2 linked regions of the Bacillus pumilus genome follow. The protein of the gene in region 2 interacts with the protein of the main gene of each other region in a pairwise test. Links are inferred from orthologs where the notes say so. Each region holds a gene or a part of one and is shown on either strand. Other genes may lie near its edges.

Region 1 (5,015 bases), 2.4 Mb from region 2 along the record:
TGTCATGATTGGGAAATCACCCATGAACACATCTTGGTCTTTTACTTCTCCAGTTTCTTTGTTAATTAAACGAACTTTTACTCTTAGTGGAGCAGAGTAAGTTACATCACGTTCTTTTGATTCTGCTACAGGATACTTAGGATCCCCTAGGCTGTAATCAATGAATTCAAGAGAAAGGTTACCAGTAAAATCCTCAATTGGGGATATATCTTGAAACATCTCTCTAAGACCCTCATCAAGAAACCACTGATAAGAAGAGGTTTGAATTTCAATGAGATTTGGTAATTCTAACACTTCGCTTATGCGTGCGTAGCTTCTGCGCTGGCGGTGTCGTCCATACTGAACTAGTTGACCTGTCAACTGATTCACCCCTCAAATCATGCGTATTATATGTGTAAAAAGTATTTCAGCCTTTCAAATGTCAGTAAAGAAATACTTTTACAAGACAAAAGAAAAAAGGGTTTCTAAAATAAGAAAACCACATCCAAAAACAAATACCGATTTTATTAGTTTTCCCAAGTATGCATAATTTATACAAAATAGTTGTTTTTTAAGCCTATCAAGCAAAATATACACATTGGCATTTTATAATGTTAACACAGCTAGGAAACTGCGTCAAACTTTTTTAGCTTTGATAATATAGTAGCCCTTTTTTTTCAATACAACCTCGACTTCTCCAAAGAGCTGTTCTAATTTTTCAATCGCAGATGGTCCGCCCTGCTTTTTCTGAATAACCACCCACAACTCACCTTCCGGCAATAAATGATCAGCACTTTTTTCAAAGATCGCATGTACAACTTTCTTCCCTGCCCGTATTGGGGGATTGGTCAGTATAGAGGCAAAAGCAGCTGATGAATGAACATTCGAGAACAAATCACTTTGATAGATGCGGACATTATCAATGCGATTATGTTTAGCGTTTTCCTTTGAAAGTTCGACTGCTCTTTCGTTCACATCAATCATATGAATGGTGCGGCTCGTCATTTCGTTTGCTAACGATAAGCCAATCGGTCCATAACCGCAACCGACATCTAAGACATCGCCATCCACGTCAGGTTCTTCAAAAGCTTCAATTAAAAGCCTTGAACCAAAGTCGACTTCTTTCTTAGAAAACACTCCACTGTCACTTGTAAAAGTAAAGGTACGGTTTCTCAAGGTGAAGTCCCATGTCTGTTTATTGCTTTTCACTGATGGCTTTTCCGTATAATAGTGGTCACTCATGATGAATGGACCTCCTCTGGATTCAATCGTTTCAGGAGAATAGAAAAGAAAAAGCCCGCCAGTAAAAGCGAGCTTTCCCAAAAGATTAGGCGAAGATTACTTAACTTCTACAGAAGCGCCAACTTCTTCAAGCTTAGCTTTAAGTTCTTCAGCTTCTTCTTTAGCAATACCTTCTTTAAGTGGTTTTGGAGTGTTGTCAACAAGTTCTTTAGCTTCTTTCAAGCCAAGACCAGTGATTTCACGAACCACTTTGATAACTTTGATTTTTTGGTCTCCAGCACCAGCAAGTACTAGATCAAAATCAGTTTTCTCTTCAGCAGCGGCACCACCAGCTGCAGCTACAGCTACAGGAGCAGCAGCAGTTACGCCAAATTCTTCTTCGATTGCTTTTACTAAGTCGTTTAACTCAAGTACAGTTGCTTCTTTAACTGAAGCAATGATTTCTTCGATATTTAAAGCCATTTGTAATTCCTCCATTTTAAGTTTTTTACGTTAAGTACGCATTAAGCGCCTTGTTCTTCTTTTTGTTCTGCAACTGCTTTAGTAGCAAGAGCAAGGTTACGAACTGGAGCTTGAAGAACGCTAAGCAACATAGAAAGTAAGCCTTCGCGAGACGGAAGTTCCGCAAGAGCCTTCACTTCTTCTACAGTCGCTACGTTTCCTTCGATGACACCAGCTTTGATTTCTAAAGCTTCGTGGCTTTTCGCAAATTCGTTGATGATTTTCGCAGGTGCGATAACATCTTCGTTACTGAATGCGATAGCGTTTGGACCTGTTAAGAAATCGTTTAAACCCGTTAGTTCAACTTGTTCAACTGCACGGCGAGTCAAAGTATTTTTGTAAACTTTGAATTCTACGCCAGCATCACGAAGCTGTTTACGAAGTTCAGTCACTTCAGAAACTGAAAGACCACGGTAATCTACAATTACAGTAGACATACTGTCTTTAAATTTAGAAGTAATTTCATCAACGACAACTTTTTTAGTATCGATTGCATTGCTCATGGTTACACCTCCTGTACATTCTTTGTGTAACACTTATACCGATCAGGCCATCACGTTCCTAACGAACGGTTCTCCATATAAAAAGCCTCCATTAAGACATGGAGGCTGTATATACAAGCATACGTTAACGTAAGACTGTGACATATACACCTCGGCGGGTTAATTAAGCCATAAGGCCCCTGCTGTCTACGGTATAAATGGACATATTCTATTTTACAACATTTTGATATTATCAAAACGATTGTGATAAGTCAAGATTTATTTTGCAGAGAAAGAAGATGGATCCACTTTCACGCCAGGGCCCATAGTAGTTGTAACAGAAACGTTTTTCACGTATACACCTTTAGCCGCTGCAGGTTTTGCTTTAAGGATTGTATCATAGATTGTTGCAAAGTTCTCAACAAGCTTTTCGTCCTCGAAAGAAACCTTTCCGATTGGCGCGTGGATGTTACCAGCTTTATCAACGCGGTATTCTACTTTACCAGCTTTGATTTCATTGATTGCTTTTTCTACTTCGAATGTAACAGTTCCTGTTTTAGGGTTTGGCATAAGACCTTTTGGTCCAAGTACACGACCGATCTTACCAACTTCACCCATCATGTCAGGTGTTGCAACGATTACATCGAATTCGAACCAGCCTTGTTGGATTTTAGTGATGTAATCAGAATCTCCAACGTAGTCTGCTCCAGCAGCTTCTGCTTCTTTTGCTTTTTCGCCTTTAGCGAACACAAGAACGCGTTGAGTTTTACCAGTTCCGTTAGGAAGTACAACTGCACCGCGGATTTGTTGATCGTTTTTACGAGGGTCTACGCCCAAACGAAAAGCAACTTCTACAGTCGCATCAAATTTCGCTGTATTTGCTTTTTTTGTAAGAGAAACAGCTTCAGCTACATCATACGCTTTAGTACGTTCGATCAGCTTAGCAGCTTCTACATACTTTTTACCTTTTTTAGCCATTATAAAAATCCTCCTTATGTGGTTTTAGCGGAATAACCTCCCACGAATAAGGGTTGCGAACTTGTCAAAACCAAACTCGCAACCCAACAAGACAATAAATTAATCTTCGATGACAATACCCATACTGCGTGCAGTACCTTCAACCATGCGCATAGCTGATTCAACGCTAGCAGCGTTTAAGTCAGGCATTTTTGTTTCCGCGATTTCGCGTACTTTATCACGCTTAACAGTTGCCACTTTATTACGGTTAGGTTCACCAGAACCAGACTCAATACCAGCTGCTTTTTTAAGTAAAACTGCAGCAGGTGGAGTTTTAGTAATAAATGTAAATGAACGGTCTTCAAAAACCGAAATTTCAACAGGAATGATAAGACCAGCTTGGTCAGCTGTACGAGCATTAAACTCCTTACAGAATCCCATGATATTAACACCGGCTTGACCTAGTGCAGGTCCAACTGGTGGAGCTGGGTTAGCTTTTCCAGCAGGAATTTGCAATTTAACAACTTTAACTACTTTTTTAGCCACGAGACACACCTCCTTAAAGTCCGTGATGTGGTAATAGGGGAATCCCCCTCCCACTCAACAACTTCATTCTTTATATGAATGACGAAATAACTAGCTAGCGATCTTGAGCGAACTCAAGACGTACCTTTGCTATATTACCACTTCTATACACTCATTTCAAGCTCTTTTGAATTACAATTTATCGATCTGCGTGAACTCAAGTTCCACGGGTGTTTCTCTACCAAACATATTAACGAATACTTTGACTTTGCTTTTATCGTAATCAATCTCTTCGATAGAGCCTGTGAAGTTAGCAAATGGTCCGTCGATTACCTTGACTGTTTCTTTCAATTCAAAGTCGATTTCTGTTTTGCGTTCTTCAAGACCCATTCTCTTCAGAATGGTTTCGGCTTCGCCTGGCAGCAGCGCTGTCGGCTTTGAGCCTGATCCAGCTGATCCAACGAATCCTGTGACACCTGGTGTATTACGAACAACATACCAAGAGTCGTCAGTCATCACGATTTCCACTAGGACATAGCCAGGGAATACTTTCTTTTTGACGACTTTTTTCTTACCATTTTTAATATCTGTTTCTTCTTCTTCTGGTACGACAACGCGGAAGATTTTATCCTGCATGCCCATTGATTCAACACGCTTTTCCAAGTTTGCTTTTACTTTGTTTTCATAGCCAGAGTACGTATGCACAACATACCAATTCTTTTCCATTTCGTTCAGGACTATTCAGTCCTTCCCTCCCCACATTTCGTAATGTCTATTTGACGAATCTCGAGTACCGGTAAATATTTTCAAGCAATTGAAAAAACCCGTAAAACGGGTTTTTTGGCAAGTCATATTATGATCTATTATAGCACGTTCAGCAGACCATTATTCAAGTATTAATGAATTAATTCGATTAATTGTGAGATTCCTATATCAAGAAAAGAGAAAAAGATTGCAAAGAATACGACTGTTAAAATAACCGTGATTGTGTAGCGAATCATTTCGTTTTTCTTTGGCCAGCTGACCTTTTTCATTTCTTTCCCGACACTTTTTAAGAAACTGATAATACGCATGTAAAAGACCTCCACAGATTAAAGAACGCAAATCTTACTTCGTTTCTAAATGTGTTTTATGTGAATTACAAGTCTTGCAATATTTCTTAACTTCTAATCTTTCAGCTGCTGAAGCATCACTTTTCATTGTCGTATAATTGCGGCTTCCGCAGTCTTTACAGGCTAGAGTAATCTTTTTCCTCATATTTACACCTATTTTCTCGACATCATTTCCTTAGTACCTTATCACAGTGTCGAAAAAGCTGTCAATATAGGT
Region 2 (8,586 bases):
ATCACCAAGAGACGCGAAACTAGCTGATACACCGCCAGTTGTCGGGTTGGTCATCACAGAGATAATCAAACCTTGGTCCTCGCTGAACAGTTTTAATGCTGAGCTTGTTTTTGCCATCTGCATGAGACTGAGGATCCCCTCTTGCATTCTCGCTCCGCCCGATGCAGTAAAGATGATAAATGGCACCTTGTCCGCTTTTGCTTTCTCAATCGCCAGTGTGATCTTCTCACCAACAACCGAGCCCATGCTGCCCATACGGAACGTGGCATCCATGACAGCGATCACAGCACGCTGGCCTTCAATTTCACCTTGACCTGTGACAATGGCTTCATTCAAAGACGTTTTTTCTCTGTCTTTCTCAAGCTTTTCTTCGTAGCCTGGGAATCCGAGCGGGTTTTCTGAGATCAGATGCCCGTTAAATTCTTCAAATGTGCCTTCGTCTACAAGGCTATCAATACGCTGCTTTGCATTCATTTGCAAATGTCTGCCGCAATTCATGCAAACACGTAAATTTTTATCTAATTCTTTGGTGAGCATTATTTTTTTACATTGCGGACATTTGGTCATGATGCCTTCAGGCACATCTTGGCTTGCCTGTTCAGAGGGTACAGATGCATATTTTTTCTTTTTACTGAAAATATTTTTGATTGACAAATGACTACCTCCCTTTTTGAAGGGTTTTTTCTTTACACGCACATCCACTATTATAGGACATGTCATAACTGTACCGAAACTATTGTACTTTTTTTGTCAAACGCTGTCATCCTTCATTCAATTTTTTCAATGGGGAATTGATGAGAAATGAGTATGTGTTTGGGGCGCTGAGCAGTTGATATATGTGAATTGTGAACGTCTACAAAAAAATATCATTCCGGATGAAAAAATTTTCGCGTAAGAGAGGAAATGGTGCACGTCTTTCCTCCAATTTCAGAAAGAACGTGCACACTTTTCCAATTGATTATTCGCCGATAATCGTTAATTTTCTTGTTTTTTCAGCGACTGCTTCTGGATCGACTTTGATTCTTGCAACGCCAGTTTCCATTGCTGCTTTTGCTACCGCTTTTGCTACCGCTGGTGCTACACGTGCATCAAATGGTTCAGGGATGACGTATTCAGCTGACAATTTCTCATCTGAAACAAGAGAAGCAATCGCTTCAACGGCTGCAATTTTCATTTCTTCGTTAATGTGAGTTGCACGTACATCTAATGCTCCGCGGAAAATTCCTGGGAATGCCAGTACGTTGTTCACTTGGTTCGGGAAGTCAGAACGGCCAGTTCCTACAACACTTGCACCTGCTGCATGTGCATCTTCTGGCATGATCTCTGGATTTGGATTCGCCATAGCGAAGATGACAGGATCTTTTGCCATTTTTCCAACCATTTCTTTTGTTAAAGCGCCTGCTACTGAAACCCCGATAAAGACGTCTGCGCCTTCAATGACTTCTTCTAATGAACCTTCTTTACGGTCTTGGTTCGTGAATTTAGCGACTTCATTTTTCACTGTATTCATACCGTTCGGGCGGCCTTCGTAAATTGCGCCTTTTGTATCGCACATGATGATATCACGTACACCGAAATGATATAGAAGCTTGATAATCGCAATTCCCGCTGCTCCAGCGCCGTTTGCCACCACTTTGATGGAGGACATTGATTTTCCAGACAGTTTCAGGGCATTTACAAGTCCTGCTACTGTGACAATCGCTGTTCCGTGCTGATCATCGTGGAACACTGGAATGTTTGTCTCTTTTTTCAAGCGCTCTTCGATAATGAAGCAGTTTGGAGCTGCAATATCTTCAAGGTTGACACCGCCAAACGTTGGCTCAAGAAGCTTTACTGTTTCAACGATTTTGTCTACATCGTTTGTCGCAAGCGCGATTGGGAAGGCATCAACGCCCGCGAAGCTTTTGAATAATACAGCTTTTCCTTCCATTACTGGTAGAGATGCTTCTGCCCCAATATTACCAAGCCCTAAAACAGCGCTTCCGTCTGTGACAACAGCGACCATATTGCCTTTCATTGTATAATCATACACTTTGCTTGTGTCGTCATAAATATCTTTACATGGTTCTGCAACACCAGGTGAGTAAGCCAAGCTCAAGTCTTTTGCATTTTTCACTTGTACTTTTGATTTTGATTCGAGTTTGCCTTGATTCTCTTTGTGCATATGTAATGCTTCTTCTCTTAATGACATGTGATGAACACTCCTTCAAGTGGAAAATGATTTAATGAATTGCTAAGTTGATAAGCACATACTGGCAGTTTTAAATACACAGAATCTTTAAAATGATAACACAATAGGTGAATTTGTAAAACATATTCAGGTGATTTGTCATCATTTAATCACAACGTTTTGTTCACCAAGCAGCTCTTTTAACTGGAAAATCACAGCATGATCTGCATGAACCTTGTATGCATCTGGAAGTCTCACTGTCTTTTTTTGCTTCTCATAATACAAATAGACATCTGCTTCTCCGCTGTGCATCGAGATCACCCGCTTTACTTGCTCTAGCAGTTCCTGCGTATGGTTTTCTTCTTTCACCCGAATGTAGACAGACTCTTTTCTTTGTGTGCCCATCTCTTCAAGCAGAACGGCTTCTTGCACGATGATTTGGCTGCTGTCATTTCTGACATCTATTCTGCCTTCAACATAAAGCATGGCGCCCTCCTCAAGTAAGGGGGACAGCTTTCTAAATTGCTCTGGAAAGACGACGCCTTCCATTTCTCCCGTTTCATCCCCAAATGTGACAAATGCCATCGATTGTCCATTTTTTGTCCGAATCGATTTCACTTTTGTCAAAAGACCACCCATTGAGACCTTTCGCTTTATATAGGAAGAAAGTCTGATGATTTCCACTGCACCATTCTCTCTTAAGCGATCTCGGTACGTTTGTACAGGATGATTTGATAAATATAACCCAAGTGCCTCCTTTTCAAATTGCAGGAGATCGACAAGCGGCAGTTCTTCTATCTCCGCATATTTTGGCTTAATGGAGAAGGTTGTATCCCCCAGAAAGTCCAGTTGATCATCTGGATTTAAAAATGACACGTGGTCTAATGCAATATCTATTGATGCCAATAACGAAGCACGATTTGGATAAAGCTCATCCATCGCCCCTGAAAAAATGAGCGCTTCAATCGTTTTTCGGTTGACACTCTTTGCTGATACTCTTGCGCAAAAATCAAATAAATCTTCAAACGGCTTTTCCTGTCTTGCCCTGTATATATCCTTTACAGCTGACACTCCGACATTTTTGATCGCTCTTAAGCTGTAGCGGATCTCCCCTTTTTCAACCGTAAATGGAAATTCACTCTTATTAATAGAAGGCTTCAACACAGATATCCCTTTTTCCTTTGCCTCATAGAAATATTGAGCGACTTTGTCTTCATTTCCAATCACACTCGTTAAAAGTCCGCACATAAAATATAACGGATAATGCGCTTTTAAGTAAGCAAGCTGAAAGCCAATCATGCTATATGCAACAGCATGGCTTCTATTAAAACCATAGTTTGCAAATTTGACGATTAAGTCATAAACGTCATTTGCAATGTTAACAGGATACTCCTTTTTTAGGCATCCTTCAACAAAATGGCTTCGCTCTTCATCAAGGACCTTTTTATCCTTCTTCGAAACTGCTCTTCTTAATAGATCTGCCTCGCCCAGCTGAAAGCCTGCCATCTTCGCCGCAATCAGCATGATTTGCTCCTGATAGACGATGACCCCATATGTGTCCTTTAAAATGTCATACAAATCAGGATGCGGATAAGAGACCTTGACTCTGCCGTGCTTTCGGTCGATAAAGAGCGGGATATTCTCCATTGGACCTGGACGGTAGAGGGCATTGACCGCCACGATGTCTTCTAAACTAGAGGGCTTCAGGCGTCTCAGCACCTGACGCATTCCTTGTGATTCAAGCTGGAAAATCCCAGTTGTATCTCCCGCTGATAACAATTCAAATGTTTTCTGATCTTCATATGAAATGTCACTAAAGCTAATGTGGACGTTTTCCTGTCTTTCAATCTGGTTTTTAATGGATTCAATTAAGGTTAAGTTTCTTAGTCCTAAGAAATCCATCTTTAAAAGTCCGAGATCTTCTAAATAATTCATCGCATACTGCGTTAAATACACACCATCATGGCCGTCTTGAATCGGAACGACCTCTGTCAGCGGCTCCTCGCTCAGCACAACGCCGGCTGCATGTGTCGAGGTATGTCTTGGCAAGCCTTCAACCTTTAAAGCGGTTTGAAAGACCTTTCGAAGCTCCTCGGATTGCTGGAGCATCGTTTTTAATTCAGGGGATGCAGTCACCGCTTCTTTCAGCGTCGTTCCTGGCTTTGACGGAATCAGCTTTGCAAGACGGTCCGCTGCCTTTGAATCAATCCCCATTACACGTCCAACATCTCTTAAGGCCGCCTTTGCTGCAAGTGTTCCAAACGTGACAATTTGTGCCACATGCATGTCTCCGTATTTGTCTTTTACATAAGAAATGATTTCATCTCTTCTCGTATCGGGGAAATCAATATCAATATCTGGCATACTGATTCGCTCAGGATTTAAGAAACGCTCAAACAACAGACCGTGACGGAGCGGATCAACATCTGTAATAAACAATACATACGCAACAAGTGACCCTGCTGCCGATCCACGTCCTGGCCCTGTGACAATGCCTTGATCATGGGCATACTTCATAAAATCCCACACGATGAGAAAATAATCACTGAAATTCATTTTTTGGATAATGCTCAGTTCGTACTCAAGTCTTTTCACATACGTATCATTTGAAGCAATCTTTCTTTGCTTCATCCCTTCTGCGCACACTCTGCGTAAAAACTGATCTGCTGTTGATTGATCAGGAGTCGGATAGGAAGGGAGTTTTGTCTGCCCAAGATTTAAATCGACTTCACAGCGGTCTGCGATCTCCACCGTTCTTGTCAGCAGCTCCTCATCTTGCGCATACCATTCCTTCATTTCTTCAAGGGTTCTGAAATGCTTTTCTCCTCGGTCTTCCTCAATCTCTGACAGCTGCTGCCCTGCTTTAATGGCTTTTAAACACGTATAGGCGGTTTTGTCTTCTCGATTGATATAGTGGACATCTCCCGTCGCAACAAGAGGAATCTCCGCACTTTTTGAGACGTCCCTGAGTTTACCGGCAAACGATTCGTCTTGCTGAAATGGCTGAAGTGCGATGTACACATGTCCCTCACCGAAAATATCTTTCAATTGTTTCGCCGCATCATGCGCTTCTTCTATCTGATCATGCTGAAGCAGCGTTTCAATGTAGCCAGAAGCGCCCGGCGTAATGGCAATGAGCCCGCGGTGATAGCTTTTCAGCCATTTTTCTTTCAGTCCAGCTTTTGATTTTGATTTCAGCACACTGCTGATTTTGATCAAGTTTTGATAGCCTTCATTGTTTTTGGCAAGGAGTACCAAGGGATAAGCCTCTGTCTCTTGTTCATCTATGAAGACAGAAGCTGTTAAACCGATGACCGGCTTGATGCCATGTTTTTTACATTCCTTATAAAATTCAACCGTTCCATACATCACATGGTCATCGGTAAGAGCGAGCGCCTTGCAGCCAAGTTCTTTCGCTTTCAGCACGAGCTCCTTTACTTTTGCCGCACTGCTTAATAAGCTGTATCCACTGTGGACCTGAAGATGAACATAAGACATGCTTAATCCACTCCTTTCGTCTAAAGTCATTCTTTCATTATAAAACGCGATGCGGTGAGAAACAAATGTTCTTTCTTTTCTGTCCGTTCATACTTGTCCCGCACACACCATATATTGAATAGAGTGAGGTGGACACAATGGATGTGAAGGAAGCTTTTATTCCGAATTTTATTAGCTGTTATTTTATTGCTCTTGGGGTCATTTTGGGCGGTGCCATCATAGGTGGTGTTGGTGCTTATTTATCTGGTCAGCCGCCTTTATCCATTATTACGAGTCTTGCCAACCGTTTAAAGATTTGGGCGCTTGTCGCAGCTATCGGTGGAACTTTTGATGCCGTTTATAGCTTTGAAAGAGGCATTTTCGAAGGGAACACGCGTGATATTTTCAAGCAGATTTTATTAATTGTCTCTGCCATGGGCGGTGCGCAAACAGGTTATCTCATTATTACGTGGCTCACACAGGAGCATGTGTCATCATGAGGGTGCCGGAGCTGTACAAACGTCCAGGCTGGCAGCGTTTTTTTGCAGGGATGATGTTTGGCGCGATTGTGAGCTGGCTCATTTTCCTCTTTACATACGGAACCTTTCAGGAAAAGCAGGTGACACAGCTTAGAAGCCAGCAGCACCATATGGACAGTCTGAAAGAACAAATCACACTCTATCGGGAAGATTTGCATAAGTTAAATGAGGATAATAAACAGCGGCTGCTGATCCAAAGCGTAGATGTCCATCTCGTCAATCGTGAGCAATATAAAATCCCAGAGCCAGATACGCTGAAATTTGAAGATCAGGTCAAAGAGGATATCTCAGAGGTCATTACAAAGGATATTGAAAGTGTCTATAAAACAAAGGAATTATTAAAACGGACAGTGGAAAACAAAGAATATACCATTCGGGAAAAGGCATACCGCGCCAAAGTGACAGAGCTGACGATTTATACGAAGCTTTCACTTGAAGTGCGCATTTCATTTGCTGAATAAATGATCATGTGGAATTTTTATGAATTTCTGCCCTCAATGATCGCTTTTCCCTCATTATTTTTATACACTAAAAGTAGAACGAGATCTAAAACAGAAAGAGGTGAGGACAATGGAGGTTTACAGCTATCGTCAAATGGCACGAGACAAAGCAAGCCGGATCAAGGACGGTATGTGCGCTTATGCTGAGACAGAAATGATGGCTCATTTAATTAAAAAAGAATTAAAGCATCAAAATCTCCAAGCCTATGAAGATTCAACTGACATCGGCTGCTGGTTTATCCCTGTATGCAAGTAACCCTTTTCTCCCTGACAAAAAAAGAGAGAGGGGACTTGAAGCCCCCCTCTCTCATGATGATGATTTACATACTTCTTCTAAATCACGCAAAATCTCATCTGCCACGGCCCAATCATAAATAGACGCACCAGCTGCAAGCGGGTGGCCGCCGCCATGATATTTTTTCGCAATGGTATTAATGACGACCCCTTTAGAACGGAATCTGACACGAATCTGATCGTTTTCTTCCACAAAAAAGACCCAAGCTTTAATTCCTGCAATATTGCCTAGTGTCCCAACAAGCTGTGAGGCTTGCTGCGCTGTTGTTTGGAACGATTCCAAAATATCGCGCTTAATGAAAACAGAGGCGACCCCATTCTCTGACAAAGAAATATGTTGAAAAATATAGCCATTTAATTTCACGACATTCAAGTCCGTCTCATACAATTGATTGAAAAGGTCTGAAGATGAAAATGGATATTCAATAAGCTCTCCAGCATATTTGAGCGTCTTTTTCGTCGTGTTTGGGAAAAGGAAGCGGCCTGTGTCTCCTACAATGCCGGCATAAATGAGTTCAGCCGCCTTTGTATTCAGCTGATATCCTTCTTCTTTCCCCTCTAAATACAATTCATAAATCATTTCGCTCACAGAGCTTGCCTCTGTATCCACCCAAAGCAAATCACCATACGGATCTTCATTTGGATGATGGTCAATTTTCATCAGCTTATCGCCCATTGAATAGCGCTGATCGTCAATTCTTGCTTGATTGGCTGTATCACAGACAATGACAAGGGCATCTTTGTACACGTCATCCGGAACCTCATCAAGTTCATACAAAAATGAAAGGGATGGCTCCGGGGTTCCTGTCGCATAAATATTTTTTTCTGGATAGGTGGCACGCAAGATTTCCGTAAGGCCGCACTGCGATCCATACGCATCAGGATCTGGTCTTACATGTCTATGAATGATGATGGTGTCATATAATGATATGGTTCTAATCAGTTCTTTTTTCATAAAAACTCCTTCTTATCCGATACTCTTTTTATTATTAAATCATAATCTATCCTGACGGAAAAGTGAGGAATAGACAATTTATTCTAGTAAGCAAGCCTATTTACGTTTAAAATAGGGTTGTAACCACTTACAATGGAGGCTTGGCACATGCTTGTTTTGATTGTGTTTATTATTTGTTCTGCCATGTTTTATTTATACTACAAAGCAAAGAATGTCCGTACGAACCGCCCAGTCGAAAAGAAATTCTGGTCGGCTAAATCCAGTATGGCACTTGGCTGCTTTGTCCTGCTCTTCGGTGTGAATCAATTATTTTTAAACCGCTCGTCACTCGCATTTGTCATTGGATTTATTTTTGTTGCTGTCGGTATCGGCAGTACGTGGGCTGGATATAAAGCCTACAAGCATTACCTTCCGCTCTTTTTAAAGGAAGGCGAAAAAGATCACGCATAATAAGAGAGAAGGGCTAAAATGATGTTTATTTTAGCCCTTTGTCATTTTCGTCATCGCCCTTTTACGATTATCCTCTCTCCATCAGCTGCACCATCAGCATCGCTTTCCCTACGATATTCGATTGATGATATACCTCCACTTCCAGCTTTCCAAACTTGCGGCCTACTTCTAAAATATTCGGCTTGATCTGTATCGTGGATT

Evidence for each region. Proteins that work in one complex are often made in the same cells at the same time.
Region 1: the proteins of dnaE (region 2) and rplL interact in binary tests that used the Escherichia coli proteins (3 or more experiments, as listed by UniProt). The link is inferred for Bacillus pumilus from one-to-one orthologs.

What each region holds. Positions count from the first base shown.
Region 1 is NZ_CP046128.1:120,476-125,490, reverse strand. Bases 1-2,932 are described here. They hold rplL (50S ribosomal protein L7/L12), read right to left. Parts: upstream 1,684-2,932; coding sequence 1,318-1,683; downstream 1-1,317. Other genes in these bases: rplA (50S ribosomal protein L1), read right to left, coding at 2,484-2,932; rplJ (50S ribosomal protein L10), read right to left, coding at 1,725-2,225; GKC25_RS00685 (class I SAM-dependent methyltransferase), read right to left, coding at 616-1,221; rpoB (DNA-directed RNA polymerase subunit beta), read right to left, coding at 1-360. In the rest of the region: more of rplA, read right to left, coding at 2,933-3,182; rplK (50S ribosomal protein L11), read right to left, coding at 3,282-3,707; transcription termination/antitermination protein NusG, read right to left, coding at 3,879-4,412; preprotein translocase subunit SecE, read right to left, coding at 4,583-4,759; rpmG (50S ribosomal protein L33), read right to left, coding at 4,794-4,943. UniProt on the Escherichia coli protein: The binding site for several of the GTPase factors involved in protein synthesis (IF-2, EF-Tu, EF-G and RF3). Is thus essential for accurate translation.
Region 2 is NZ_CP046128.1:2,499,960-2,508,545, forward strand. The notes cover bases 2,133-6,066. They hold dnaE (DNA polymerase III subunit alpha), read right to left. Parts: upstream 5,669-6,066; coding sequence 2,333-5,668; downstream 2,133-2,332. Other genes in these bases: GKC25_RS12685 (NAD(P)-dependent malic enzyme), read right to left, coding at 2,133-2,191; GKC25_RS12695 (YtrH family sporulation protein), read left to right, coding at 5,806-6,066. Outside these bases: accD (acetyl-CoA carboxylase, carboxyltransferase subunit beta), read right to left, coding at 1-654; more of GKC25_RS12685, read right to left, coding at 959-2,132; more of GKC25_RS12695, read left to right, coding at 6,067-6,147; sporulation membrane protein YtrI, read left to right, coding at 6,144-6,647; GKC25_RS12705 (hypothetical protein), read left to right, coding at 6,757-6,942; GKC25_RS12710 (DHH family phosphoesterase), read right to left, coding at 6,994-7,935; GKC25_RS12715 (YtpI family protein), read left to right, coding at 8,083-8,385; GKC25_RS12720 (CBS domain-containing protein), read right to left, coding at 8,453-8,586. UniProt on the Escherichia coli protein: DNA polymerase III is a complex, multichain enzyme responsible for most of the replicative synthesis in bacteria. This DNA polymerase also exhibits 3' to 5' exonuclease activity. The alpha chain is the DNA polymerase catalytic subunit.